Regions from separate parts of the Streptomyces sp. NPDC032126 genome, predicted to be linked through region 3. Evidence: riboswitches for the same ligand, from Rfam matches in the RefSeq annotation. Region 3 holds a riboswitch; each other region holds the start of a gene.

Region 1 (7,180 bases), on a different contig from region 3:
TTCGCGGAGCCTGAGGCCCTCGGCGAGGAAGAGGAAGTCGAACTTGGCGCGTTCGGCGGTCTGCGCGAAGTGGACGAAGGAGCTGAACTCGATATGGCTGCCGGCCTCCGGGGCGCTCCACACGGTGGTGTTGTTGACGCCCGGGAAGTGCGCGGCCAGATGGATCTGCTTCAGCGGCTTGCTCATGTCGGTGCGGTCCTTCCGGCTCAGGCGGTTGCGGCGGCTGCGTAGCGGTTGGCGGGGCGGGTCAGGCCCAGCAGGCCGCGCAGGGTGTCGGCCTCGTAGGCGGTACGGAAGGCGCCCCGGCGCTGGAGTTCGGGGACCAGGCCCCGGGTGATGGCGGGCAGGTCGTGCCCGGCCACGGCGGGCCGCAGCCGGAATCCGGTCAGCCCCGCCCCCGCGAACTCCTGGAGCAGATCGGCGAGTTGGGCGGGTGTACCGGCGAAGACGCGTGCGTCGCTGGTGTACGGCTCTGCCGCGAGGGCGTCCAGGCGGGCGCGGCGGTCCTCCGCCGCCGCCCGGTCCTCGTCGAGGAAGACCACCAGGTCGCCGAAGACATGGAGCCGTTCACCGGCACGCCCGGCCGCCTCCTGCTCGGCACGGATCTCGGCGACGATCGCGCGGGCCTGGTCGGCGTCGTGCGGGGTGACGTAGCCGACGTCGGCCTGGCGGGCCACCAGGCGGTAGGGGACGGTCTGGTGAGCGAGGGAGGTGACGAGGGGCTGCCCCTGCGGCGGTCGCGGGGTGATGGAGGGGCCCTTGACGCTGAAGAACCGGCCCTCGAAGTCGATATAGTGCAGCTTGTCCCGGTCGATGAAGCGGCCGGTGGCCACGTCCCGGATCTCGGCGTCGTCCTCCCAGCTGTCCCAGAGCCGGCGCACGACCTCCACGTAGTCGGCGGCCTCGTCGAAGAGTTCGGTGAGCCGTTCCTGTCCGGCCGGGCTCTGGAGTTCCTCCAGGTCGATGGGCGGGAAGGTACGGCGGCCGAAGTGGTCGGCCTCATGCGGGCGGGCGGTGATCTGCACCCGCAGCCCGGCGCGGCCGGTGCTGACGTAGTCGAGGGTGGCGATCGCCTTGGAGATGTGGAACGGCTCGGTGTGGGTGGCGATCACGGTCGGCACCAGGCCGATGTGCCGAGTGAGGGGCGCGATACGGGAGGCGATCAGTACGGCGTCGAGGCGGCCCCGTACCTCGTCGGTACGGCCGTCCGGCTCGCCGTACCGCGAGGACTGCAGGCCGAGTCCGTCCTCGAAGGTGACGAAGTCGAGCAGCCCGCGCTCGGCCTCGGCGACGAGGTCCGCCCAGTAAGCGGCGGTGAACAGGTCACGGGGACGGGCGACTTGCTCGCGCCAGGAGGCGGGGTGCCAGCCGGTGCCGTCGAGGGCGACGGCAAGGTGGAGGTGAGCAGGGGGAGTTGAGGACACGAGGATGCCTTCCTGGAGGTCCGTACGGGATCGCCGGCCCGCGGGGGTCGGGTGTCCGGCGCGGGGACTCCGCCGTGGGGCGGCGGCGGAGTCCCCCGCGCACGATGGTCAGGAGTTGTCGAGCGGCAGTCCGGGCGGGTTGATCTGGGACGTGGGCAGAGCGTCGTTGGAGAGGTTCCAGGCGGCCAGCCACTTGGCGTACTGGCCGTTCTTGATCAGGTAGTTGATCGCGTCGGCGAGCGGCTTCGCGAGGCCGCTGCCCTTCTTCGCGGTGGCCGCGATCAGCCCCTGGAGGCTCGCGCCGGCGCCGGAGTACTGGCCCGCGATCCTGGTCGCGTTGGGCGTGCTCGCGGTCTGCGTGACGTGGTAGGAGAGGTTGGGGCTGGGGCCCAGGTAGGCATCGATCTTGCCGCTGTTCAGGGCCAGGTAGAGGCTGTTGTTGTCCTGGAAGTACTTGATGGTGAGCTTCTTGCCCTCGCTCTCCAGCTTCTTCTTCCACTCCAGCAGGATCCGCTCCTGGTTGGTGCCCGCGCCGACGGAGACGGTCTTGCCCGCGAGAGCCTTGTAGTCCCCGTCGAAGGTCCACGGGGAGGACTTCAGCGTCTCGAAGGCGAGGTCGTCCTTGCGGTAGGAGGCGAACTCGTACTTCTGCTTGCGCTCCTCGGTGTCGGTGATGTTGGAGAAGCCGACGTTCACCTTGCCGCTGTCGATGCCGACGAAGAGGTTCTCCCAGGTGAATCGCTTGACCTCGGGTTGCAGGCCGAGGACGGCCGAGACGAGCCGGGCCAGGTCGACCTCGGAGCCGGTGAGGGTCTTCTGGTCGCTGCCCACGAAGCCGAGCGGCGGAGCGCCGGAGGGCAGGGTGCCGGAGCCGATCACCAGCTTGCCGCTCTTCTTGATCGCGTCGGGCAGTTCGGCGCTGATGGAGTCCACCTCGGAGACCGTGAGGGTGGTCTCCTTGGCGGCGCCGTTGGACAGCCGGCCGACGGTGACCGTGCCGGCGGTGTCGCTCGCCGCGGTGGCCGCGTCGCTGTCGCCACCGCAGGCGGCGAGCCCGGTGGCCAGGGAGGCGACGGCGGTCGCCGCGGTGATGCCGCGTATCAGGCTGCGTCGGGTGAAGTGGGCAGACATGGCTGTTCCTTGTCGCTGGAGGTGGTGAGGACGATGTGGGGGGAGGTCGAGGGGTGCGGCGGGTCAGAGGACCTTGCTGAGGAAGTCCCTGGTGCGCTCGTGCCGGGGCCGGTCGAGGACCTCGGAGGGCGGGCCCTGCTCGATGATCCTGCCGCCGTCGATGAAGACGACCCGGTCGGCGATCTCGCGGGCGAAGCCGATCTCGTGGGTGACGATGACGAGGGTGGTGCCGCTGGTCGCCAGGTCCTTGATGACGGCGAGGACCTCGCCGACGAGTTCGGGGTCGAGGGCCGAGGTGGGTTCGTCGAAGAGGATGACGCCGGGGCGCAGGGCGAGCGCGCGGGCGATGGCCACGCGCTGCTGCTGGCCACCGGAGAGCTGGCGCGGGTAGGCGCCGGTCTTGTCGGCGAGACCGACCCGGCCGAGGAGTTCCCGCGCGAGTGCCTGGGCCTCGGGCTTGCCGAGCCGGCCGGTGGCGACCGGGGCGGCGGCCACGTTGTCCAGGACCGTCAGGTGCGGGAACAGGTTGAAGTTCTGGAAGACGAACCCGATCCGGCCGCGCTGGGTGAGGATGGCCCGCTCGCTGAGCTCCTTCAGCCGGTCGCCCTGCCGCTTCACCCCGATCAGCTCGCCGTTGATGCTGACGTAGCCGATCTCGGGCTTCTCCAGGTGGTTGATGACCCGCAGCAGGGTGGACTTGCCGGAACCGGAGGGGCCGAGGATCACGGTGACCTCGCCGGGGCGGACGGTCAGGTCGACGCCGTTCAGCACGCGGTGGGTGCCGTACCACTTGTGCACGTCGTGGACCTCGACGGTGGCGGCCTCGACGTCCGCCAGGGCGTCGAGCGTCTTGGCGGTCATACGGCGGCCTCCCGGCGGATACGGGCCCGCAGGTCGGTGAGACCGGTGCGGAGCTTTTGCAGCGGCGTCGGCGGCAGGGTGCGAGTGGCCCCGCGGGCGTAGTACCGCTCGACGTAGAACTGGACGACGGAGACGACGCTGGTCAGGATCAGGTACCAGACGGTGACGACCAGCAGCAGCGGCACGATGTCGCCGGGGTACGTGGAGCCCATGGACTGCGCGGTGCCGAACAGGTCGAGCAGGGACACGTAGAAGACCAGCGAGGTGCCCTTGATCAGGCCGATGAGCTGGTTGACGTAGTTCGGGATGATGGAGCGCAGCGCCTGCGGGAAGACGATCCTGCGGAACTGGTAGCCCTTCGGCAGACCGAGGGCGGAGGCCGCCTCGTGCTGGCCCTGGTCGACGGAGAGGATGCCGCCGCGGACCACCTCGGCCGCGTAGGCGGCCTCGTTGAGACTCAGGCCGACGACGGCGACGGCGATGTCGGTGGCGAGCCGGGACTCGTCGAAGCTGAAGAAGGCCGGGCCGAAGGGGACACCGATGCTCAGCGTCTTGTACAGGGCGCTGAAGTTGTAGAGGAAGATCAGCACCACGATGAGCGGGATGGAGCGGAACGCCCACACGTAGGTCCAGCTGACCGCGCGCAGCACCGGGCTCTTCGACAGCCGGGCCAGGGCGAGCAGGATGCCGCCGGCCAGACCCAGCACGGCGCTGTAGGCGGTGACTTCGAGGGTGATGAGGAGTCCGTCGAGGATGTTCGGCCGCAGGAACCAGTAGCCGAAGCGGTCCCACTGGTAGAAGGGGTTGGAGACCAGTCCGTGCGCGAACTGGGCGACCAGCACGAGGACGACCGCGGTGGCGATCCAACGTCCCGGCCGTCGGAGCGGCAGTACGCGCTGGGCGGTGAGGGCTTTCGGCGGTTCGTCGGCGGGCCGTGCCTCGGGGAGGGTCACGGTGGCGCCAGGGGGTTCACTCATGGTGGGCTCCGGCTGGGTGGGAACACCCCGGCAGCGCGACGGCGCGCGGGAGCGCGAACGACGGCGAGGTACCCGGGGCGAGGAGGACAACGGCACACCGCGCGGGCGGTGTTCGTCAGGGGGTGCGGGGACTGCGGGGAGGTGTCAGCCCCGACAGCGGGCGCGGCCCGGTGCGGTACACAGTGCGCTGTTCACGCGGAGCAGATCGACGGCACGATCGGCGACGAGGGGGTTCGCGTACGGCCGTACGCAGCCCGGAGAGCGGCGTGCTGCCGTTCTGGGAGCTGCGTACATGGAGTCACCGTCACTGTTCCGGCCCTGTGGGCCTCGCGCTTACCGAAGCGTCTTCGGTCCGGTCGTCACCTGGGGCACCCCACCGCGATGCGAGGGTTGCCGGTCAGCCAGCCAGGGCTTGTCGCCGACACTCATGACCGTTCTGGGCCGTAGTTAAGTCAATGGCCCGAACACATGTCAACGCCGGTCCACCAGGTGGAACGGTCAAGGGGTCGAGTGTGCCGCCCAGTCCAGGATCTGGACGGCCGCTCCGGCCGCCTCCAGGCCCTGGCAGCGGGCGTGGTGACGGCGGTGGATGCCGTCGAGGTCGAGGTGGGTGCCGAAGGCCGGGTGGGCGGCCAGGCGGCGGGCGTAGGCCCACAGGGCGGGGTGGCCGGCGATGCCCTGGACGGCGGAGGCGTCCAAATGGTAACGGTGCACGGTGTCGAGCTGGACGAGGGTGACCCACAACTCGACGTCGGCCGCAGTGATGTGATCGCCCATCAGATAGGTGCGTCCGTCGAGCCCGCGGTCCAGGGCGCCCAGCGTCTCCAGCAGCGTCGTCAGCGCCAGGCCGCGTTCCGTCGGCTCGCCGCCGGCCGATCCGGCGCGCTGCGCCGCCTGTTCGACGCCCCCCGCGCACATCCGCTCGACCTCCGCGATCTCCGGCTCCGCGCCGCACGGGTAGAGCGGGAGACGGTCACCGCCGAACCGGCGGTCGAGGTCGCGCATGATGTCGGGGGCGTGGGTGCTGACGATCCGTCCGGACCAGTCGTCGCTGAGCACCGGTCCGACGGCCGGACCGGCGTACCGGTGGGCGCTGGCCTCGTACAGCGGCCGCAGCGCCGAGTGGCCGCCCTCGGGGCGGTCGGGGACGGGCGGCAGGAAGGTGACGGGACAGATGGTGTCCAGGCCGAGCAGGCCATGGGTGATGGCGATGCGCAGGCCGTCGGGACAGGCGGTCGACAGATGCAGGCGGTAGCGGCCCGGAACGGCGTAGTGGCCGCTGCGCGCGTCCCGGCCGATCCGGCCCCGGAAGGCGGGTGCGGGTCGGTCGGAGGCGTGGGCGGCCAGCGGTGTGACGGTCATGACTCTCCCCGGGAGCGGGCGCGGACGTACGCGCGGCGGAAGCGACGTCTTTCGAGGGAGCACGGCTCAGCCGTGGGCGCCGGGCGGGTGCGAGCCCTGCTCGCGGGGCGCCGCCGGCACGGGACGGGCGCGGCTCAGCCCTGGGACCTGATCGCGCTGCAGACGCGCAGCAGATCGATGTGACGGCGGGAGGTCAGAAGAGGCGAACGGATCACGCGGACGGTGACCGACTCCAGGCGCCTCATGTTTCCCTACCTGTTCACTAGGATTCCCACAGTGAGTGTCGATCCACCCGGCATCGACGTCAAGAGGGCCGTCCCGCATCGCGGACGCCCACCGGCCCCGCCGGCGTCGTGGGCCTTCCTCTCGTGACGTGCGCGGGCGCGCGGGCGGACTCCCGCCGCTTCAGGTTGGGGAAGCGGCGGGAGTCGCGCGCGGACCGGGCCCGGGGAGCCGGTCGGGCCGGCAAGGCGGGTCAGTCATGGAACTGGTTCGCGGGGACCGGCAGCCCGTAGTGCTCACGGAGCGTCGTGCCCTCGTACTCCTCTCGGAAGAGACCCTTGCCGCGCAGGATCGGCAGCACGTGCTCGATGAAGGCCGCCAGGCCCGACGGCAGCGCGGGCGCCATGATGTTGAAGCCGTCCGCCGCACCGCCCTCGAACCAGGTGATGATCACGTCCGCGACCTGCTCGGGCGTGCCGACGAACTCGAAGTGGCCGCGGCCGCCCCCGAGCCGGGAGATGATCTGGCGGACCGTGAGCCGCTCGCGCACCGCGAGCTCGATGATCAGGTCGGAACGACTCTGTGAGCCCTCCAGCTTCGGCCGGGCGAGGATGAAGTCCGGTAGGGGCTCGTCGAGTTCGAAGACGGAGGGTTCGGTTTCGAACACGGCGGCCAGCTGGCGCAGTCCGTACTCCGGGACGCGCAGCTCGTCGAACTGCCGCGCGAGCGCCCGTGCTTCCTCCTCCGTCGACCCGATGTACGGGACGATGCCCGGCAGGACGATGACGCCGTCCGGGTCGCGGCCCGCCGCCCTGGTGCGCGTCTTGATGTCGGCGTAGAAGCCGGCCGCGCGCTCGTACGTCGTGTGGGCGGTGAAGATCGCCTCGGCGTGGCGGGCCGCGAAGTCCTTGCCGTCCTCCGAGGAGCCGGCCTGGACGAGCAGCGGGTAACCCTGCGGCGGTCGCTCGACATTGAGCGGGCCGGCCACCTTGAAGTGGCGGCCCCGGTGGTCGAGCCGGTGCAGGCGCGCGGGGTCGGCGTAGCGTCCCGTGGCCCTGTCCGCGACGACGGCCTCGGACTCCCAGCTGTCCCACAGCGCCTTGGCCACCTTCAGGAACTCGTCCGCCCGGGCGTAGCGCTCGGCGTGGCCGGGGCGGTCGTCGAGGCCGAAGTTGGCGGCCTCGTCGGCGCCGGCCGAGGTGA
Region 2 (7,180 bases), on a different contig from region 3:
CCTGGGCACTCCTCGGCGAACTGGCCGAATGAGTACGCCTGTCGGGCCACCGGCCCGGCCCAACGCCCTCCACCCTTCAAGGAGAACTCATGACCACCGAGGCCACCGCAACGGATCTCCAGGCCTTCATCGACAACTGGCGGGAGTGGCACGACGCCCACGAGGCCCGGCTCGCCGCCCCGCACGGGTTCCTGGCGATCACCGGCCTGCACTGGCTCGACGACCGGCCGCAGCGCTTCCCCGACGCGCCCGGCACCTGGCGCACCGGCCCCGACGGAGTCGTCGTGAACCTCGCCGACGGTGAGGAACTGGTCGTCGACGGAACGCCGGTGCGGGGCGAACACCACTTCGGTGTGCTTCCCGAACGCGGCGGCGTCGACGCGGTCTGGGGCGACGCCGTCATCGAGGTCGCCAAGCGCGGCGGCAACGACATCGTCCGCCCCCGGCACCCGGACGCGCCGCTGCGTACGGCGTTCACCGGGACACCGGCCTACGCGCCCGATCCCCGGTGGGTCGTGAGCGGCCGCTACCTTCCCTTCGACGAGCCCCGCCCGACCACCGTGGGCGCCGCGGTCGAGGGCCTTGAGCACGTGTACGACGCTCCGGGCAGGATCGAGTTCGAGCTCGACGGACGTCAACTGTCCCTGACCGCGTTCCCCGGACATGGTGCTGGCCGGCTGCTGGTGCTGTTCACGGACGCGACCTCCGGAGTCACCACCTACGCCGCCAACCGCTCCCTGGCCCTCGAACCGCCCGCCGCCGACGGCAGCGTCGTCCTGGACTTCAACCGCGCCACGAACCTGCCGTGCGCCTACACGGACCTGGCCACCTGCCCACTGCCCCCGGCCGAGAACCGCCTTCCGGTGGCGATCGAGGCGGGCCAGAAGATCCCCCGCGAGCGCGGCGGGTCCTGAGCCGCGCTCAGTCCTGCACGGCGTCTCGGGCGGACAGCTCATGGGGAACGCGGCTGAGCCCCGCCCGTGCACGCCCAGGCACGGCTCGTCCCGGTTGCGGCATTGACGCACGACAAGTCCGCTCCGTACGATCAAGAACGGCATTGAGTGTCAGCGTCAAGCCCTGGCTGGCTGACCGGCAACCCTCCCGCGCGGTGGGGTGCTCCAGGTGAAAGCCCGGCGGGATCATCGATGATCCCGCAAGCGCGTGGCCCCCTTGAGCGGGCCCGGAGATGGGGAGGACCGGCATGCGTCGTCACAGCGATGACCTCAGCGCCTCCTTCGCCGTCGCCACGGTGTTCTCCCGGCTCTCGCGCCGCCGGCACATCGACCTGAAGCGCTCGACCAGCTGTCTCTGTCAGGCCTGACGGGCGTTCCCACCGCCGGTCGACGTCCGGCACCGGTCGTCGCCGCACCCGTCTCCGCCTGATCCCGCTCTTCTGCCGGATCCCCGTTTCCCCTGATCCCTGTCTGCACAGCGCTCCCCGCCACCGGCACCGCGCCGGCCGGGGCCGCACAGCCATGCGCGCCCGTGCCTCGTACGGCACCCCGTGCCTGGTGACATGAGGAGGAGAACCACTCCGTGACAGCACTTCCGGATTTCAGATCCCCCCGATGGGCGACGCTGACCGCCCTTCTCACCACCAGCGTGCTGCTGACCGCCTGCGGATCCGGCTCCGACGGCTCCGGCGACAGCAACGGCAAGCCGACGTCCGGCGGCACCCTGACCTTCGCGGTGGGTTCGGACGCCGGCTGCGTGGACCCGCAGCAGGTCGGCAGCAACGAAAGCATCTACTCGGTACGCCAGACCGTGGACTCCCTGACCGACCAGGACCCCGAGACCGGCAAGATCGTGCCGTGGCTGGCCAAGAGCTGGGACATCAACTCCGACGCCACCCAGTTCACGTTCCATCTGCGCCCGGGTGTCACCTTCAGCGACGGCTCCCAGCTGACCGCGCAGGTCGTCAAGGACAACTTCGACGCCGTGCCGAAGCTCGGCGCCCTCGGCGTCCTCGCCCAGGGCTATCTGAGCAGCGTCAAGAGCACCACCGCGGTGGACCCGCTCACCGTCAAGGTGACCTTCAAGGAGCCCAACGCCCAGTTCCTCCAGGCGACTTCGACCCACTCACTGGGCATCGAGTCGTCGGCGAGCGTCAAGAAGACCCCGCAGCAGAAGTGCAGCGACGGCGTCGTCGGGTCGGGGCCGTTCGTGCTGAAGCAGTACGTGCAGAACCAGTCGATCACCCTGGCCAAGCGCACCGGATACGCCTGGGGCTCCTCGCTGTGGTCCAAGAAGGGCGAGGCATACCTGGACAAGCTGGTGTTCAAGGTCGTGCCGGAGGCGGGGGTGCGGGCCGGCAGTCTTCAGTCCGGGCAGGTGGACGCGATCAGCAGCGTCGGCAAGGCCAACGAGGCGGCCCTCAAGGGCGGTCAGGTGACCCTCCTGCGCCGGGCCAACCCGGGCGTGGTGTTCGGGCTGGGGATCAACAACTCGCGGCCCGTCCTGAAGGACGTGAAGGTGCGCCAGGCGATCCTCGCCGCCGTCGACCGCAAGCAGATCGCCGATACCGTGTTCCCTACCGGCACCAAGCCGGCGACCAGTGTCCTGGCGCACACCACGCCCGACTACACCGACCTCTCCACGGACCTCGCCTTCGACGCGGCCAAGGCCAAGTCCCTGCTGGACGCGGCCGGTTGGCAGCCGGGCAGTGACGGCATCCGCGCCAAGGACGGCAAGAAGCTCAGCCTGGCCATCAGCTGGTTCCCCAACGCGGCCACCAACCAGCCCGCACTGGAACTCGTCCAGCAGCAGCTGAAGGCCGTCGGGATCGACGTGACGCTCAAGCAGGGCCAGGTCAGCCAGTTCGCCACCACCCTCCAGGGCGGCGACTTCGACCTGGTGTGGGGCAACGTGACCCGCTCGGACCCGGACATCCTGCGCAGCTCCTTCTCCACGCAGCTGGCCAACTTCTACCGCCTGCCCGCCAGTTCGCTGGACACCACACTGTCCGGGCAGGCCGCGACCACGGACACGGCCAAGCGCAAGCAGCTGGTGGCCGAGGCGCAGAAGCTGATCGTGCAGAACGCGTACAACGTGCCGGTGGTGGAGCTCCAGACCCAGCTGGCCGTGACGAAGAAGGTGCACGATCTCGCCTTCGACTCGGGCAGCCGCATCCAGCTGCACGACACCTGGATCGGCTAGCGCATGCGCCGCTATGTGATCAAGCGACTGGCGCAGGCGGTCGGGGTGCTGTGGGCGGCGTACACGGTGTCGTTCCTGGTGCTGGACTTCCTGCCCGGTGACCCGGTCACCGCGATGGCCGGTGCCGGGATGGACTCGGGGGACGTCGACCCGGCCCGGCTGGCCGCGCTGCGGCACGAGTACGGCTTCGACAAGCCGATCCTGGCGCAGTACGCCGACTATCTGGGCCGGGCGGTGCGCGGGGACTTCGGCGACGCGGTCTCCACGGGCCGCCCGGTGACCTCCACGCTGGCCGACGCGCTACCGCAGACCCTCCAACTGACCGGTGCCGCACTGCTGTTGGCGGTGCTGCTCGGCGGGGGTCTCGCGGTGGTGGCGACGTACACCTCGCGGCGGTGGCTGCGGCAGCTCCTGCTGTCGCTGCCCCCGCTGGGGGTGTCGGTGCCGACGTTCTGGGTGGGGCTGCTGCTCGTCGAGGTGTTCTCCTTCCGGCTGCACTGGTTCCCGGCATTCGGCAACGACGGACTGCGAGGACTGGTGCTGCCCGCCGTCACGCTGGCGATCCCGACCGGCGCGCTGGTCGCCCAGGTGCTGGCCAAGAGCCTGCTCACCGCGCTGGACCAGGCTTACGTGGAGACCGCCCGGGCCAAGGGCGCCGGCCGGTGGCGGGTGCATCTGCGGCACGCGCTGCGCAACGCGTCCCTGCCCGCGCTGACCGTCGTAGGCCTGCTGGTCGGGCAGCTGATCGCCGGTTCGGTGGTCGTCGAGACGGTGTTCTCCCGCGACGGCCTCGGCCGGGTGACCGCGGCGGCGGTCACCGTGCAGGACATCCCGCTGGTCCAGGGGGTGGTGGTGTTCGGGGCGCTGATCTTCGTGGCGACGAATCTGCTCGTCGACCTGATCTATCCGCAGCTCGACCCGCGGATCGTGGTGGCCTCGGACAGAAGGGCGAGCTTCGCATGAGTCAGAGCCTTGTCGACGACATCGACGACCCGGCCGACGCCGCCCTCGGCCTCGCCCGGCCGGTCGAGACAGGACCGAAAACGGCCTCGGCGCCGGGCCGCCGTGCGGACCTACGGCGGTTCCTGCTGCGCCGCCCCGGTCTGCTGCTGTCGGGGACCGTCCTCCTCCTGGTGGTGCTGGCCTCGTTCTGGCCGGACCTGTTCACCTCGCAGGACCCGTTGAAGGGGGTGCCCTCCGAGAACTTCCGTGCTCCGAGCGGCAGTCACTGGTTCGGTACGGACGAACTGGGCCGCGATGTCTTCTCCCGTGTCGTCCATGGTGCCCAACTCTCCCTCAAGGCAACGATCATCGCGGTCCTGGTCGCGTTCGTGGTCGGCGGACTACTCGGCGTGGTCGCCGGGTTCGTCGGCCGCTGGGTGGACGACGTACTGATGCGCTTCGTCGACGTCCTGCTGTCCATTCCCGCGCTCTTCCTGTCGCTCGCCCTGGTCACCGCGCTCGGGTACGGGACGGTGAAGGTGGCGTTCGCGGTCGGCATCGCCAGCGTCGCCTCGTTCGCCCGGGTGGCGCGGGCCGAGGTCCTGCGGGTGCGGCAGGCGGTGTTCGTGGAGGCGTCACGCGCGTGCGGGGCCCGCTGGTACTCGGTGCTGGGCCGGCATGTGCTGCCCAACGCCGCCGGCCCGGTGATCGTCCTGGCCACCCTGGACTTCGGCACCTCCATCCTGGCCGTGTCGGCGCTGAGCTTCCTCGGCTACGGCGCGCCGCCGCCCGCCCCGGAATGGGGGACGTTGATCTCCGACGGCCGCAACTACCTCGCCAACGCCTGGTGGCTGACCGCGCTGCCGGGGCTGACGATCGCCGCGACCGTACTGGCCACCAACCGCATCGCCCGAGCGCTGGACGGCGAATGGTCCCGGCAGCGATGACCGACGAACGTGAGAACGGTGAGGACGTGACCACACCACTGCTGGAGATACGCGGCCTGTCCGTGTCGTACCGCACCCGCGGCGGCACGGTCCCGGCCGTCCGGGGCGTGGACATCGATGTCCTGCCCGGGCAAGTGACCGCCGTGGTCGGCGAATCCGGCTCGGGCAAGAGCACGACCGCCCACGCCGTCACCCGCCTGCTGGCGGCCAACGGCACCATCGACGCGGGCACGGTCCGCTTCGGCCGGCACGACCTGGCCACACTGTCGGAGGCGGAGCTGCGCACCGTGCGCGGCGCGCGGATCGGGCTGGTCCCCCAGGATCCGACGGTCTCCCTGAACCCGGTCAAGCGGATCGGCGACCAGGTCGCCGAGGTGCTGCGCATCCACGGCCTGGCGACCCGCCGCTCAGCCCCGGCCGAGGCGATCGCCGTCCTGGACCGGGCCGGGCTGCCCGACGCGGCCACCCGCGCACGGCAGTACCCGCACGAACTGTCCGGCGGCATGCGCCAACGCGCCCTGATCGCCATCGCCATCGCGGCCAGACCCGAGCTGATCATCGCCGACGAGCCCACCAGCGCGCTCGACGTCACCGTGCAGCGGGTCATCCTCGACCATCTCCAGCGCCTCACCGAGGAGTCGGGCACCGCGGTCCTGCTCGTCACCCACGACCTCGGGGTCGCCGCCGACCGAGCGCAGCGCCTGGTGGTCATGTCCCAGGGCAGGGTCGTGGAAGCGGGCCCGACCCATGACATCCTCGCCAACCCCCAGCATGAGTACACCCGCCGACTGCTGGCCAGCGCACCGAGCTTGACCACCGCCCGGCCCCGCACCCCGGCCTCCGCGCCGAAGGCCGATGCGGTCCCCCTGGTCGAAGTCCGCCATCTCGTCAAAGAGTTCAGGCTGCCCCGCACCGGGGACGGCCCCCAGGTCCTGCGCGCGGTCGACGACGTCAGCTTCACGCTCCATCGCGGTCAAACCCTCGCGTTGGTCGGTGAGTCGGGCTCGGGCAAGTCCACCACCGCCCGCCTGGCCCTCCGGCTCACCGACGCGAGTGCCGGACACATCCTGTTCGACGGCAGCGACGTCACCACCGCGCGCGGCGCCCGGGCCAGAGAGCTGCGCCGCCGCGCCCAGCTCGTCTATCAGAGCCCCTACGCCTCCCTCGATCCCCGCTTCTCCATCGGCGAGGTGATCACCGAGCCGCTGCGCGCCTTCAAGGTCGGCGACCGCACGTCCCGGCTCGCCCGGGCCCGCGAACTGCTCGACCGGGTGGCACTGCCCGCCGCCACGCTGGAGCGCCGTCCTGCGGAGTTGTCGGGCGGGCAGCGGCAGCGGGTGGCGATCGCCCGCGCCCTCGCCCTCTCCCCCGACCTGGTGGTGTGCGACGAGCCGGTCTCCGCGCTCGACGTGTCCGTACAGGCCCAAGTCCTGGACCTGCTCGCCGAGTTGCAGGCCGACACGGGGGTGGCGTACCTCTTCATCTCCCACGACCTGGCCGTCGTACGCCAGATCGCGCACCAGGTCGCCGTCATGCGGTCCGGCCGGATCGTCGAGACAGGCCCGCCGGAGGAACTGTTCACCCGCCCCCGCCACGCGTACACCCGCGAGCTGCTCGCGGCGATCCCCGGCGGCCGCGTCCCCTTCCCCGCCACCGCCGAATCCACTACGAGCTGAGGGCCGCATGAGCACTCCCACCATCACGTCACTGGCCTTCCTCACCCCCGGCAACTTCGCCGACGACGACCCGTACACGGGCCTGGAGGAGACGCTCCAACTCTTCGAGTACGGCGAACGGTTGGGCTTCGACGGCGCCTGGATCAGACAGCGTCACCTCGAACACGGCGTCGGCTCGGCCGCCGTTTTCCTCGCCGCGGCCGGCCAACGCACCGAGCGCATCGAACTGGGCACCGCGGTCATCCCGATCGGCTACGAGAACCCCTTCCGCCTCGCCGAGGACCTGGCCCTGGCCGACGTGCTGTCCCGGGGGCGCCTCCAGATCGGCTTCAGCACCGGCATGCCGCACGCCGACCTGCTCGGCGACCTCGTACACGACGGGAACTGGCGCGACTACGACCTCTCGTACGGCAGGATCGCCCGCGTCCTCGACCACCTGCGCGGCGACTACCTCGGCGG
Region 3 (7,180 bases):
GCCCGACATGGCGCAGATCGGCGCCTACGCCGACTACGCGGCCGAGGGCCGCCTCTACAAGGCCGGCGAGCTGCTCTCCATCCCCGTCCAGGCCGACTTCGTCTCCCAGCTCTCCAAGGCCGGCGAGGTCAACGGAACCGAGTACGGCATGCCCTTCGCCGCCTCCACGCGGCTGCTGTTCTACAACAAGACCCTCTTCGACCGGGCCGGGCTGAAGCCCCCCACCACCTGGGCCGAGCTCGCCTCCGCCGCCGCCAAGCTCAAGGACGAGGGCGTGACGTACCCGTACGCCCTGCCCCTCGGCCCCGAGGAGGCCCAGGCCGAGACCATGCAGTGGCTGCTGAGCGGCGGGGGCGGCTACACCTCGCTCGTCGGGGGCTACAGCATCGACTCCGACGAGAACGTCGACACCTTCAGCTGGCTGAAGAACGAACTGGTCGACAAGGGCCTCACCGGCCCGGTCGCGCCCGCCAAGCTGAACCGCGCCGACGCCTTCGCCGCCTTCGCCGCCGGCCGGGTGGGCATGCTCAACGGACATCCCTCGCTGATGAAGATGGCCGCGAAGAAGGGCGTGAAGTTCGGCATGGTGCCGATGCCCGGGAAGAAGGGGCCCAGCCGGTCGACCATGGGCGTCGCCGACTGGATGACCGCGTTCAAGCAGAACGGCCACGCCGAGCAGATCGGCGACTTCCTCGACTTCGTCTACGACGAGGAGAACGTCCTCGCCTTCTCGCGGGAGTACGACCTGCTGCCGGTGACCACCTCCGCCAGCGAGGTCATGGCCTCCGCCGCCGAGGACCAGGACCTCAAGCCGTTCCTCGACGAGCTGGCGCTGTCCGAGCTGTACCCCGTGGGGCGGACGTCCTGGGCGGCGGTCAGCGCGGACGTGAAGAAGCGGATCGGCTCCGCCGTGGCCCCGGGGGGCAGCCCGGCGTCGGTGCTGAGCGAGTTGCAGACCGAGGCGATGACGGCGGACAGCTCCGCCACCGGGTGAGCTAGCGTGCGGGTATGGAGCTGGAGCGGATTCTCGCCATGGAGCGGCGCAGTTTTGCCGGTCCGGGCGCCAAGGAGCGGGCCATACGGGAAGAGCTGGGGCTCGCTCCCGTGCGCTACTACCAGCTGCTGAACGCGCTGCTGGACGACCCTCGGGCGCTGGCCATGGACCCGGTTACGGTCAATCGGCTGAGGAGAGTCCGGGAGACCCGGCGTTCGGAGCGATGACCCCTCTATGGTCGAACCCATGGGAACTCTGCCTACTCCCGTCACCTCCGCCGGGCGCGACGCCCTCGACGCCCTTCTCGCGCGGCCCCGGTCCGCTCTGATCGCCCTCGACTTCGACGGGACCCTCGCGCCCATCGTCGAGGATCCCGAGAGCGCCCGGGCCCATCCCGATGCCGTGCCCGTGCTGGCCTCGCTCGCGCCACACGTCGCCGCCGTCGCCGTCGTGACCGGGCGGCCCGCCGACGTCGCCGTGCGCCACGGGGGGTTCGGCGGGGTCGGCGGCCTGGAGCGGCTGCATGTGCTCGGGCACTACGGGGCCGAACGATGGGACGCCCGCACCGGGGAGATCACCGCCCCCGACCCGCATCCCGGTGTCGCCGCCGTCCGCGAGGAGCTGCCCGGCGTCGTCGAGGGCACCGGGGTGTGGGTCGAGGAGAAAGGGGGGCGGGCCATCGCCGTGCACACCCGCAGGGCGCCCGATCCCCAGGGGGTGTTCGACGCGCTCCGCGAGCCCCTGACCGCCCTCGCCGCCCGGCACGGACTGGTCGTCGAGCCGGGGCGGATGGTGCTGGAGCTGCGGCCGCCCGGGATGGACAAGGGCGTCGCGCTGACCCGGTTCGTACGGGAGGTCGGCGCCGGGGTCGTCGTCTACGCCGGGGACGATCTCGGGGACCTGCCCGCCTTCGCCGCCGTGGAGAAGCTGCGGTCCGACGGCGTGCCCGGGCTGCTCGTGTGCAGCGGCAGCGCCGAGGTCACCGAACTGTCCGAACGCGCCGACCTGGTCGTCGACGGCCCGGCCGGGGTCGTCGCACTGCTGCGGGACCTCGCCGCTCAGCTCGGCTGAATCGCGCGCAGCGCCTCGAGCTGGTCCAGGAACCACTGCGCCGGGGGCAGGGCCGTCGCCGCCGCCGCGAGTCTCTTCGAGCGTTCGGCGCGCTCCTCCGGCTTCATCGTCAGGGCCTCGTGGAGCGCGTCGGCCGTCTCCAGGATGTCGTAGGGGTTCACCACGATCGCGTCGTCGCCCAGCTCCCAGTACGCCCCCGCCTCCCGCGACAGCACCAGCGCGCAGCCCCCGTCCGACACCACCGGGACCTCCTTGGCGACCAGGTTCATGCCGTCCCGGATCGGGTTGACGAGGGCCACGTCCGCGAGGCGGTACGCGGCGAGGGAGCGGGCGAAGTCGTCCTTGAGGTTCAGCAGGACCGGGGTCCAGCCCGGGGTGCCGTAGCGCTCGTTGATCTCCTGCGCCACTCGCGCCACCTCGGCCGTGTAGTCGCGGTAGACGGCCAGGTCCTGGCGGGAGGGGTAGGCGAAGGCCACATGGACGACCCGCTCGTGCCACTCCGGGTGGTCCTCCAGGAGCTGCCGGTACGCCAGCAGGCCCCGCACGATGTTCTTCGACAGCTCCGTGCGGTCGACCCGGACGATCGTCCTGCGGTCCCCCTCGCCGCCGATCTCCTCCCGCAGCTCCGCGATCCGCTCCTCCACGTCCGGCTGGTGGGAGCGGGCGCGCAGGAACTCGGCGTCGGCGCCGAGCCCGTACACACCGATCCGGGTCCTGCGCACCGGAGGGACGCCGTCACGCAGGTGTTCGACGGTCTTGACCGGGTCGCCCGCCGGCCAGCTCAGGGTGATGTCGCCCCGGCCGGTGGCCTCGGCGCAGGCCATGAAGGCACGCGCCCAGCGATAGGTCAGGAAGCCGAGCTGGTCCGCACCGAGCATCCCCCACACGAGCTGCCCGCGGATGTCCTCCGGGAGGATCTCGAAATACTCCACCGGCGCCCACGGCGTGTGCGAGAAGTGACCGATGCGCAGGTCGGGGCGCAGGTCACGGAGCATCCCGGGGACCAGACAGAGGTGGTAGTCCTGGACGAGGACGGCCGCGCCCGGCGCCGCCTCCTGCGCCAGCGCCTCCGCGAAGGCGCGGTTGTAGCGCTCGTACGACGCCCACCGCCGCCGGAACTCCGCGTCGAAGACCGGCTCCAGCGGGGTCTGGTACAGCATGTGGTTGATGAACCACAGGACGGAGTTGGCGATGCCGTTGTAGGCGTCCTCCAGCACGTCGGCGGGGACGGCCAGCATGCGGGTGCCGGGCTCGGCCACCCCGCGCCGTACCGCCTCCCGGTCGCCGTCGGACAGCGCGGCGCACACCCAGAGCGCGCCGGCCTCCGGCCCGATCGCCGACAGCCCGGAGACCAGCCCGCCCCCGCCGCGTCTGGCCGTGAGCGAGCCGTCCTCCCGCACTCCGTACGAAACCGGGCCGCGATTGGACGCGACCAGCACCTCAGCGCCGTGCGTGGAAGCCATACGCCTCAACTTAGCCCTACCGCGAAACGCTCAAACGTACGGTTCCGCTCGGTGGGCGACCGTATACGGAGACGTACCGGCTTCAGGCCACCTTGCGGGCGGCGTACTCGGCGATCTCCACCATGGGCGGCCGCTCCTCCGTGTCGACGGAGTACGTGCGGGGTTCGAAGCCCTCCTCGCCCCGCTCGAACTGGGTGAGGGAGGGGCGGACGAGGTGACCGCGGGCCAGCCGGAGCTGGGCCGTGCGGTAGATCGCCGCCGCCATCCGGCCCAGCGCCTGCCCGTCCTGGTGACGGTGCTTGCGCACCCCCACGTCGACCTGCGCCAGGGCGTCCAGACCCACCAGGTGCAGGGCGTCCACCAGCATGCCCAGCTCCACGCCGTAGCCGACGGGGAAGGGCAGCTGCTCCAGCAGGCCGCGGCGGGCCGCGTACTCGCCGCCGAGCGGCTGCACGAAACCGGCCAGTTGCGGCCAGTGCATGTTCAGCAGCGGGCGGGCCATCAGCTCGGTCACCCGGCCGCCCTGGCCCGCGGCGCCGGCCAGCGGACGGTCGTACATGCCCTTGACGAGATCCACGCCCGGGTCGGTGAACAGCGGGCCGACGATCCCGGTGACGAAGTCGGAGGAGAACTCCTTCAGGTCGGCGTCGATGAAACAGACGATGTCCCCGGTGGTGACCAGCAGGGACCGCCACAGCACCTCGCCCTTGCCGGGCAGGGCCGGGATGCGCGGCAGGATGTCGTCGCGGTGGACGACCCGGGCACCCGCGGCGGCGGCGACCTCGGAGGTGCGGTCGGTGGATCCGGAGTCGACGACGACGATCTCGTCGACCAGCGGCACCTGCCGCATGAGGTCGTGGCGGATCACGGCGACGATGTCCCCGACCGTCTCCTCCTCGTTCAGCGCGGGGAGCACGACGGACACGGTCTGCCCGGTGGCGCGCTTGGCCGCCATGACCCGATGGAGCGGGCGATCGGCGACGGACCAGGAGCGGGTGGCCAGCCAGCGCTCGACTTCTTCCAGCACAGTCAGCGGCTCCTCACGGGTTGTCTCGCGGTTCGGACGACTCTCTCAACTGTCCTGGCCGTCGGTTACAGTCTTGAACAACGCTGATGACCATCGCATGTCGGTGGATGTCGGCGCCCAAAAAGTTCATACCGCTCATCCAGAGGGGCAGAGGGACACGGCCCGATGAAGCCCCGGCAACCCTCCAGTCGGTTCTCGTAGATCAGTGTTTGATCGTTCCGCGAGGCTCCCGGCTAGGGAAGGTGCCAAATCCGTCTCACGGCGAGGTGCGTCGTGAGGAAGATGAGGAGAAAGGGCCTCGCCTCACATGGCTGCGCAGACTGTTGCAAGCACCACTGATTCCACCGTAGACCTCGGTCCCGCCGCGGCGCTGAGCTGTCGCGAGTGCGGCCACCGCGTGCCGCTCGGCCCGGTCTTCGCGTGCGAGGAGTGTTTCGGCCCGCTCGAGATCGCCTACGACTTCTCCGCGTACGACAGCGAGGAGCTCCGCAAGCGCATCGAGGCGGGCCCCGCGAACATCTGGCGGTACGCGCCGCTGCTGCCGGTCCCGGCCGACGTGGCCGACAAGCCCAACATCAACCCCGGCTGGACCCAGCTCGTCAAGGCCGACAACCTGGCGCGCGAGCTGGGAGTGACCGGCGGGCTGTATGTGAAGGACGACTCCGGCAACCCGACGCACTCCTTCAAGGACCGCGTCGTCGCCCAGGCGCTGGAGGCCGCGCGGGCCTTCGGCTTCACGACCCTCTCCTGCTCCTCCACGGGCAACCTGGCCGGTGCCGTCGGCGCCGCCGCCGCCCGCGCCGGCTTCCGCTCCTGCGTGTTCATCCCGCACGACCTGGAGCAGGGCAAGGTCGTCATGGCCGCGATCTACGGCGGCGAACTCGTCGGCATCGAGGGCAACTACGACGATGTGAACCGCTTCTGCTCGGAGCTGATCGGCGACCCGGCCGGCGAGGGCTGGGGCTTCGTCAACGTCAACCTGCGGCCGTACTACGCCGAGGGCTCCAAGACGCTGGCGTACGAGATCTGCGAGCAGCTCGGCTGGCGGCTCCCCGACCAGCTGGTGGTGCCGATCGCCTCCGGCTCCCAGCTCACCAAGATCGACAAGGGGCTCCAGGAGCTGATCAAGCTCGGGCTCGTCGAGGACCGGCCGTACAAGATCTTCGGCGCGCAGGCCGAGGGGTGCTCGCCGGTGTCGGTGGCCTTCAAGGCGGGGCACGACGTGGTGCGGCCCCAGAAGCCGAACACCATCGCCAAGTCGCTGGCGATCGGCAACCCGGCGGACGGCCCCTATGTGCTCGACATCGCCCGCCGTACCGGTGGTGCGGTGGAGGACGTGACCGATGAGCAGGTCGTGGACGCGATCAAGCTGCTGGCGCGGACCGAGGGGATCTTCGCGGAGACCGCCGGCGGTGTGACGGTGGGTGTGACGAGGAAGCTCATCGAGAACGGTCTTCTCGACCCCACGCTCACGACCGTCGTACTGAACACCGGTGACGGCCTCAAGACCCTCGACGCGGTGGCCGGCACCGGCCTCACCGCCACCATCCGCCCGAACCTGGACTCCTTCCGAGAGGCTGGCCTCGCATGAGCGTCAACGTCCGCATCCCCACCATCCTGCGCACCTACACGGGCGGTCGGGCCGAGGTCTCCGCGGAGGGGGCGACCCTCGCCGAGGTCATCGCCGACCTGGAGAAGAACCACACCGGCATCGCCGCACGGGTGCTCGACGACCAGGGCAGGCTGCGCCGGTTCGTGAACGTCTACGTCAATGACGACGACGTGCGTTTCGAGCAGGGCCTGGAGACGGCGACCCCGGACGGCGCGGGTGTCTCCATCATCCCGGCCGTCGCGGGCGGCTGATCATTACCTTCGGTAACGGGAGTTACCGAGAGTTCATCGAATTGCCCCCTCCGTGAGAGAAGCGGAGGGGGCAATTCTGTGTGATTGAGCGCGGTACAGTTGGGGAACGCGCTCCCGGCCCCCCGGTTGGAAGCCCTTGATTTCTGCCTTACACCCGACAAGAAGTAGCCAAACTGTGCGCTTCTTTCGCGGCTTTTGTTCCCTTTGTGGGGCCCGACTTGACCCGAAGTCAGGGCAATTGTCCCCACATTCCGGGCCTGTCGTGCCCAGAATTCTCGTCCGATTGACCTGTTGCAGACGGCAGTTGGACAGATACATTCAGCCGCGGTCGACGCGTTCCGGCGCACGCCCCCAACCAAGACTGGGGGGTGAGGTCTGACCCGGATCCGCGAAGTGTGGATCTGTGCAAGGGCCAGTAATAGGGGAGTTAGGCATGGCTCAGGGCACCGTCAAGTGGTTCAACGCGGAGAAGGGGTACGGCTTCATCGCGGTCGACGGTGGTGCGGACGTCTTCGTCCACTACAGCGCGATTCAGATGGACGGCTACCGCACCCTGGAAGAGGGCCAGCGGGTCGAGTTCGAGATCTCGCAGGGCCAGAAGGGCCCGCAGGCCGACATGGTTCGCGTCACCGCCTGAACATTCATTTCCGCGAAGGGCCCGCACCCGTCATGGGTGCGGGCCCTTCGCGCTGCCCGGAGCCGGCCGGGGAGCCGCCGACACGTGGGCCGCAGGGGGTCCCTCTGCGAGAGGCGCTTGCACTC
Region 4 (7,180 bases), on a different contig from region 3:
CGCACCCTGATGTCCGACGTGGAGGTCGCCGACGAGCGTCACCCGATCGAGGCGTCCCCCGAGGTCCGCGCGAAGGTCCACGCGGACTTCAAGCAGGGCGCCAAGGAGTCGGTGATCGGCCGTCGCAAGCTGATCCGCAACACGATGCTCGGTGCGCTGACCCTGATCCCGCTCTCCGGCCTCGTCCTGCTGCGCGACCTCGGTCCGCTGCCCGGGACCTCGCTGCGCCACACCCTGTGGTCCAAGGGCAAGCTCCTCGTCAACATGAACACCAACGAGCCGCTGCGTCCCGAGGACGTCGCCGTCGGCTCGCTGACCTTCGCCAAGCCCGAGGGCCTGGAGGAGCACGACGAGGACTTCCAGAACGAGATCGCCAAGGCGGCCCTGATGATCGTCCGGCTCCAGCCGGAGAACATCAAGGACAAGCAGGAACTCGAGTGGTCCCACGAGGGCATCGTGGCCTACTCGAAGATCTGCACCCACGTCGGCTGCCCGATCTCGCTGTACGAGCAGCAGACGCACCACGTGCTGTGCCCCTGCCACCAGTCCACCTTCGACCTCTCCGACGGTGCCCGCGTGATCTTCGGTCCCGCCGGTCACGCCCTGCCGCAGCTGCGCATCGGCGTGAACGACGAGGGCTACCTCGAGGCGCTCGGCGACTTCGAAGAGCCCGTCGGTCCTGCCTTCTGGGAGCGCGGATGAGCACTACGACCAACCAAGAGTCCCGCTCGCGCGGGAAGGCACCGGCCGGCGAGCGCGTCGCCGACTGGGCCGACGGCCGGCTCGGGATCTACTCCCTGGCCAAGGCCAACATGCGCAAGATCTTCCCCGACCACTGGTCGTTCATGCTGGGTGAGATCTGCCTGTACAGCTTCCTCATCATCATCCTGACGGGTGTGTATCTGACGCTGTTCTTCCACCCGTCGATGAACGAGGTGGAGTACCACGGCAGCTATGTCCCGCTCCAGGGACAGATGATGTCCGAGGCGTTCAGCTCGACCCTGCACATCTCCTTCGACGTGCGTGGTGGTCTGCTCGTCCGGCAGATCCACCACTGGGCCGCGCTGATCTTCCTCGCGGGCATGTTCGTGCACATGATGCGCGTGTTCTTCACCGGCGCGTTCCGCAAGCCGCGTGAGGTCAACTGGCTGTTCGGCTTCCTGCTGTTCGTCCTGGGCATGTTCACCGGCTTCACCGGTTACTCGCTCCCGGACGACCTGCTCTCCGGCACCGGTGTCCGCTTCACCGAGGGCGCGATCCTGTCCACGCCGATCATCGGCACGTACATCTCGTTCTTCCTCTTCGGCGGCGAGTTCCCGGGCGGCGACTTCGTGGCCCGCTTCTACTCGATCCACATCCTGCTGCTGCCGGGCATCATGCTCGGCCTGATGGTGGCGCACCTGATCCTGGTCTTCTACCACAAGCACACGCAGTTCGCGGGCCCCGGAAAGAGCGAGAAGAACGTCGTCGGCATGCCGCTGCTGCCGGTGTACATGGCGAAGGCCGGAGGCTTCTTCTTCCTGGTCTTCGGTGTCATCGCGGCCATCGCGGCCATCGCGCAGATCAACCCGATCTGGGCCATGGGCCCGTACCGTCCGGACCAGGTGTCGACCGGCGCCCAGCCCGACTGGTACATGGGCTTCGCCGAGGGTCTGGTCCGCTACATGCCGGGCTGGGAGATCAACCTGTGGGGCCACACGCTCGTCCTGGGCGTGTTCATCCCGCTGATGCTCTTCGGGCTGGTCCTGGCGGCGATCGCGGTCTACCCGTTCATCGAGTCCTGGGTCACCGGCGACAAGCGCGAGCACCACATCCTGGACCGTCCGCGCAACGCCCCGACGCGCACCGCGTTCGGCGTCGCCTGGATCACGGTGTACATGATCGGCCTGGTCGGCGGTGGCAACGACCTGTGGGCCACCCACTTCCACCTGTCGATCAACGCGGTCACCTGGTTCGTCCGGATCGGCTTCTTCGTCGGCCCGGTCATCGCGTTCATCGTCACCAAGCGGATCTGCCTCGGCCTCCAGCGCCGGGACCGGGACAAGGTGCTGCACGGTCGCGAGACCGGCACCATCAAGCGCCTGCCGCACGGTGAGTACATCGAGATCCACGAGCCGCTCAGCCAGGAGCAGCTGCACACCCTCACCGCGCACGAGCAGTACCAGCCGGTCGCGATCGGCGCCACGGTCGACGAGAACGGTGTCGAGCGCAAGGTGAAGTCCACCGAGAAGCTGCGCGCCAAGCTCAGTGAGGCGTACTACGGCGAGGACTCGCAGATCGCGAAGCCGACCGTCGAGGAGTACAAGGAGATCACGAGCGGCCACGGCCACCACTGATCGCTGCGGCGTCGCCACGCCACGGTAGAAGGGCCCCGTCCGAACATCGGACGGGGCCCTTCCCCGTGCCCGGGGCTGGATAGGCTGGGATCACACTCTCTTACGACACCAGGAGCGGCTGATGAGCGCTGTGACCCCCGCTGGAGGCGACACCGCGGCGGGCCGTTCCTGGCCCGCCCTGCTGAACGGTCTGCTGGGCGGCCGGGATCTCTCCCAGGACGAGACCGCCTGGGCGATGGACCGCTTCATGAGCGGCGAGGCGACCGACGCGCAGATCGCCGGCTTCATGGTCGCGCTGCGGGCCAAGGGCGAGACCGTCGAGGAGATCACCGGCCTGGTCCGCACGATGTACGCGCACGCGAACGTGATCGAGGTGCCCGGTGCGACCGTCGACATCGTCGGCACGGGCGGCGACGGCGCGAAGACCGTCAACATCTCCACGATGTCCTCCCTGGTGGTCGCCGGCACGGGCGCGAAGGTCGTCAAGCACGGCAACCGCGCCGCGTCCTCGGCCTCCGGCGCCTCGGACGTCCTGGAGAAGCTCGGCGTCAACCTCGAACTCACCCCGACACGGGTGGCCCAGGTCGCCGACGAGGCCGGGATCACCTTCTGCTTCGCGGTGAAGTTCCATCCGGCGCTGCGTCATGTGGCGGCCGCCCGCGGGCAGTTGGGCATTCGCACGGCCTTCAACGTGCTCGGCCCGCTGACCAATCCGGCGCAGGTGAAGGCGCAGGCGGTCGGCGTCGCGGACCCGCGTATGGCGCCGGTCGTCGCGGGCGTCTTCGCCGAGCGCGGCAACTCCTCCCTCGTCTTCCGCGGCGAGGACGGCCTCGACGAGCTGACCACGACCGCTCCCTCGCGGGTCTGGGCCGTGCGCGACGGCAAGGTGTCCGAGGAGGTCTTCGACCCGCGCGAGGTGGGCCTGGACCTGGTCCCGGTGGAGGCCCTGCGCGGCGCGGACGCCGCGTACAACGCCGAGGTCGCCCGCCGTCTGCTGGACGGCGAGCGGGGCCCGGTCCGGGACGCGGTGCTGCTGAACTCGGCGGCCGCCCTGGTGGCCCTGGACCAGACGGACGCCCCGCTGGCCGAGCAGATCCGGGCCGGTATGGCGAGGGCCGCGGAGTCGATCGACTCGGGCGCGGCGAAGCGGACGCTGGAGCGCTGGGTGGCGGCCAGCAACGCGTAGCGGTCGTACGGTGTCGTCCCGCGATCCGGACACGGGTTGCGGGGCGACGATCAGTTCGCGTACGTTCCTGTACCAGGTCATGAGTGACAGTCATGAGGCCCCGGCCGACTGTCCGGCAACCCTCCGTCCGTGGCGGGGTGCCCCGGGTGAGGACCAGGCCGTAGGCAGCGAGGTCTACGGCAAGCGCGGGCCCCTCTCGAAACCAGGGGTCCTGGTCGTTCGAGGGAGTCTTCCGTGAGCAAGCGAATGCGATAGGGCCGCAGAGCCCCGCCTCCGCGCACCCTCTTTCTCTTCTTTGCATGCCCTGCTTCGGCATGCCCTCTCACGGGAGTTCCCCATGTCTGTCTCCACCGCTGCCGCCACTCAGACCATTTGTGCCCCGCTGCCCGTTCTGGGCAGGGATGTCACCGTCCCGCTCGTCACCGGCGGCGAGGTCACCTACGCGGCCCTCGACTACGCCGCCAGCGCCCCGGCGTTGCAGCGCGTCTGGGACGACGTCGCCGCCTACGCGCCCTACTACGGCAGCGTCCACCGCGGGGCCGGGTACCTCTCGCAGCTGTCGACCGACCTGTTCGAGAACGCCCGCAGGACCGTCGCCGAGTTCCTGGACTGCCGCGCCGACGACCAGCTCGTCTTCACCCGCTCCACCACCGACTCCCTCAACCTGCTGGCCCGGGCCCTGCCCGCCGACTGCCAGGTCTTCGTCTTCGAGACCGAGCACCACGCCTCCCTGCTGCCCTGGACGAAGGCCCGGGTCACCTACCTCGACGCCCCGAGCACCCCGCAGGAGGCCGTGCGGACCCTGGAGCACGCCCTCGCCGCCCGTGACCCGTACGGCCCCGCCCTGGTCTGTGTCACCGGCGCCTCGAACGTCACCGGCGAGCTCTGGCCCGTACGGCAGCTCGCGGCCGCCGCCCACGCCCACGGCGCCCGGATCGTCCTGGACGCCGCCCAGCTGGCCCCGCACCACCCCGTGTCCGTACGCGACCTGGACGTCGACTGGGTCGCCTTCTCCGGGCACAAGCTGTACGCCCCCTTCGGCGCCGGAGTGCTGGCCGGCCGTGCCGACTGGCTGCGCGCGGCCGAGCCGTACCTCGCGGGCGGCGGCGCCAGTCGCAAGGTCACCCGGCGGCAGGACGGGGGAGTGGACGTGGAGTGGCACGAGAGCGCCGCCCGCCACGAGGCCGGCTCCCCGAACGTCATCGGCGCCTACTCCATCGCCTCCGCCTGCAAGGCCCTGACGGAGGCCGGCTTCGACACGCTGGTCGCCCGCGAGCGGCACCTGATCCAGAAGGTGCGGGAGGGCCTGGCGGACGTCCCCGAGGTCCGCATCCTCTCCCTCTTCGGCGACGACGCCCCGCGCGTCGGCGTGATCTCCTTCGTCGTCGAGGGCTGGAACAGCTCCCACTTCGCCGCCGCGCTCTCCGCCGAGTACGGCATCGGCGTCCGCGACGGCCTCTTCTGCGCCCACCCCCTGGTCCGCACCCTCCTGGGCAGCGACCCCCAGACCCAGGGCGAGTGCGGCGCCCCCGAGGCGGCCCCGGGCGAGAAGTCCCTGAACGCGATCCGCGTCAGCTTCGGCGCGGGCACCCCCGACGAGCACGTGGAGCGCTTCGTGACCGCGGTGCGGGAACTGGTGCGGGACGGCGCGAAGTGGCGGTACCGCACGGAGGACGGCCGCTGCGTCCCGGCGGTCTGACCGGCGGGCGCCGGACCGGCGGCCCTAGGAGACGGCGTTCACGAGTCGAGGCCGATCGCGAACGCCGCCTCCAGGTCGTGCTGCGAGTACGTGCGGAAGGCGACGTGCGTGTCCGTGCCCTCGACGCCCGGGATCTTGCTGATCCGCCCGGGGATGACCTCGGCCAGGTCCTCGTGCTGCTTCACGCGGACCATCGCGATCAGGTCGTAGGTCCCCGTCACCGAGAAGACCTCGCTCACGCTGTCCAGCGAGGCGATCTGTTCGGCGATCTCCGGAATCCGGTCCACGCTGGTCTTGATCAGAACAATCGCGGTGATCACGGCTGGTTCTCTCCCTCGGGGGCCGGTGCAGCTGGGGCGGCCTTCACTCTAGTCGGCCGCCCGAAGCGCGCCCACGCGTAGAGGAAGCCCGTCCCGAAGCCCACCAGGTGCGCCAGATACGCCACCCCGGGCCCCTCGCCGGCCCGCCCCGCCGCCAGCCACTGCAAGGCCGCCCAGCAGGGCAGCACGACCCATGCGGGGAACCGCAGCGGCAGGAAGAACAGGAACGGCAGAAGACTGGTCACCCGCGCCCGGGGAAGCAGGAACAGGAAGGCCCCCAGCACCGCCGAGATCGCCCCGGAGGCTCCCACCAGCGACTGCTCGGAGGAGGCGTTGGCGGCCGCGTACCCCAGCAGTGCGAGATAGCCGCAGCCGACGTAGAAGAGGGCGAACTCCACCCGGCCCATGCGGCCCTCGGTGAGCGCGCCGAAGACGTGGAGGAACAGCATGTTGCCCAGCAGATGCACCCAGCTGCCGTGGACGAAGAGGGCCGTCGCAGGGGTCAGGGCGGCGCGGGGCGAGCCCGCGAACAGCTCGGCGGGGACCACGCCCCAGCGGTGGAAGTAGGCCCGCTGGGCGGCGACCAGCCCGTCGCCGGAGCCGTAGGCGGGGTTGAGGCCCGCCGCGGGGCCGATCAGGAAGATCAGACAGCACAGGGCGATCAGTCCGTACGTCACCGGTGCCGCGGGAGTCCGGATCTTCCCGCGGACCGCGCTGCGGACCGCGCCGCGGATCGTGTCGCTCCAGTTGTCGATCATGACCACAGAGCATGACGTAACCGGACCGAACGGCACAGACCGCCTCGCCGTCGTGGACGGACCAGCGGCGAGTACCCGCCAGGCCGTAGGGTTACGACCCACACGCACCGGGGAGAGTCCGGCGCGTCACCGACAATGGAAGACCTAGAGGAAAGAGCACGGTCACGATGACGGTTCCCCTGCCGACCGACACGACGCGGTGGCGCTGCACGCTCTGCGGCAACCTCACGCGCTTCGACGTGACCCGCTCGTCGAAGGTCGTCGAGTACGTCCACCTCGATCTGGCCGGTGAGCCGAAGGTCGAGGAGCGCGAGGTGCTCAGTGAGACCATCGAGTCGGTGCGCTGCCGCTGGTGCAACGCGGTGGACCAGGTGGAACTCGTGGACAGGCCGGGCACCGACTCCTGACCGGGAGCGGGCCCAGGAAGGCGACCCCGGGGTCGGGGTCCCGGGACAGGTAGTGGGGTGTGACGGATGGTGGAGACCACAGGCGGGGGGCCGGCCGACGGCGCCGCCGAGGTGCTCGACCGTCCGCTGCCCGACGGAGTGCGCCGCCGGGTCGTGCAGATCGTCTCCGACGGCTTCGGCGGGCTGACCGTCGCCGAACTGCCCGCGCAGCTCAGACAGTACGCCCGGTTCGCCCCGAACCGGCGGGCCAAGTTCGCGGGCAACGCGATGGCGGCCGCGCTGGAGACCGATCCGCTGTTCCGCCAGCGCATCGCCGAGAAGTTCAGAGAGGCCCAGCCGGAACTGGCCGGCGCCCTCGACACCGGCTCCCCGCCCCCGGCCGCGGACCCGCTCGACGTGGCGGCCGCGGCCTATGTGCTGCGGCCCGCCGGCTGGGTGAAGCTGGTGACCGCGGCCGGCGAGGAGGCGCAGCGG

What was found. Region 3 has a riboswitch for S-adenosylmethionine ahead of thrC (threonine synthase). Riboswitches for the same ligand answer to the same signal wherever they lie in the genome.
Region 1: linked by a shared signal. The riboswitch ahead of ACZ5NW_RS21090 (amino acid ABC transporter permease) and the one ahead of thrC (threonine synthase) in region 3 are both predicted to bind S-adenosylmethionine.
Region 2: linked by a shared signal. The riboswitch ahead of ACZ5NW_RS08055 (putative leader peptide) and the one ahead of thrC (threonine synthase) in region 3 are both predicted to bind S-adenosylmethionine.
Region 4: linked by a shared signal. The riboswitch ahead of ACZ5NW_RS10570 (aminotransferase class V-fold PLP-dependent enzyme) and the one ahead of thrC (threonine synthase) in region 3 are both predicted to bind S-adenosylmethionine.

What each region holds. Positions count from the first base shown of each region.
Region 1 covers NZ_JBVIMA010000005.1:353,331-360,510, forward strand. Annotated here, with positions in the region: gene ACZ5NW_RS21070 (NtaA/DmoA family FMN-dependent monooxygenase) at 1-186, opposite strand, end outside; gene ACZ5NW_RS21075 (LLM class flavin-dependent oxidoreductase) at 207-1,424, opposite strand; gene ACZ5NW_RS21080 (transporter substrate-binding domain-containing protein) at 1,533-2,555, opposite strand; gene ACZ5NW_RS21085 (amino acid ABC transporter ATP-binding protein) at 2,619-3,416, opposite strand; gene ACZ5NW_RS21090 (amino acid ABC transporter permease) at 3,413-4,393, opposite strand; SAM riboswitch class IV at 4,718-4,826, opposite strand; gene ACZ5NW_RS21095 (glutathione S-transferase C-terminal domain-containing protein) at 4,892-5,755, opposite strand; gene ACZ5NW_RS21100 (putative leader peptide) at 5,890-6,000, opposite strand; gene ACZ5NW_RS21105 (LLM class flavin-dependent oxidoreductase) at 6,231-7,180, opposite strand, start outside.
Region 2 covers NZ_JBVIMA010000001.1:1,894,705-1,901,884, reverse strand. Annotated here, with positions in the region: gene ACZ5NW_RS08065 (LLM class F420-dependent oxidoreductase) at 1-32, shown strand, start outside; gene ACZ5NW_RS08060 (DUF1684 domain-containing protein) at 90-914, shown strand; SAM riboswitch class IV at 1,054-1,166, shown strand; gene ACZ5NW_RS08055 (putative leader peptide) at 1,202-1,321, shown strand; gene ACZ5NW_RS08050 (ABC transporter substrate-binding protein) at 1,537-3,156, shown strand; gene ACZ5NW_RS08045 (ABC transporter permease) at 3,160-4,119, shown strand; gene ACZ5NW_RS08040 (ABC transporter permease) at 4,116-5,045, shown strand; gene ACZ5NW_RS08035 (dipeptide ABC transporter ATP-binding protein) at 5,042-6,721, shown strand; gene ACZ5NW_RS08030 (LLM class flavin-dependent oxidoreductase) at 6,729-7,180, shown strand, end outside.
Region 3 covers NZ_JBVIMA010000012.1:22,268-29,447, reverse strand. Annotated here, with positions in the region: gene ACZ5NW_RS34020 (ABC transporter substrate-binding protein) at 1-994, shown strand, start outside; gene ACZ5NW_RS34015 (DUF3263 domain-containing protein) at 1,009-1,221, shown strand; gene otsB (trehalose-phosphatase) at 1,241-2,065, shown strand; gene ACZ5NW_RS34005 (alpha,alpha-trehalose-phosphate synthase (UDP-forming)) at 2,053-3,528, opposite strand; gene ACZ5NW_RS34000 (glucosyl-3-phosphoglycerate synthase) at 3,611-4,555, opposite strand; SAM riboswitch class I at 4,688-4,844, shown strand; gene thrC (threonine synthase) at 4,863-6,146, shown strand; gene ACZ5NW_RS33990 (MoaD/ThiS family protein) at 6,143-6,418, shown strand; gene ACZ5NW_RS33985 (cold-shock protein) at 6,852-7,055, shown strand.
Region 4 covers NZ_JBVIMA010000002.1:448,930-456,109, reverse strand. Annotated here, with positions in the region: gene qcrA (cytochrome bc1 complex Rieske iron-sulfur subunit) at 1-702, shown strand, start outside; gene qcrB (cytochrome bc1 complex cytochrome b subunit) at 699-2,336, shown strand; gene trpD (anthranilate phosphoribosyltransferase) at 2,458-3,522, shown strand; SAM riboswitch class IV at 3,598-3,714, shown strand; gene ACZ5NW_RS10570 (aminotransferase class V-fold PLP-dependent enzyme) at 3,860-5,221, shown strand; gene ACZ5NW_RS10565 (Lrp/AsnC family transcriptional regulator) at 5,260-5,541, opposite strand; gene ACZ5NW_RS10560 (rhomboid family intramembrane serine protease) at 5,538-6,299, opposite strand; gene ACZ5NW_RS10555 (hypothetical protein) at 6,467-6,706, shown strand; gene ACZ5NW_RS10550 (NYN domain-containing protein) at 6,773-7,180, shown strand, end outside.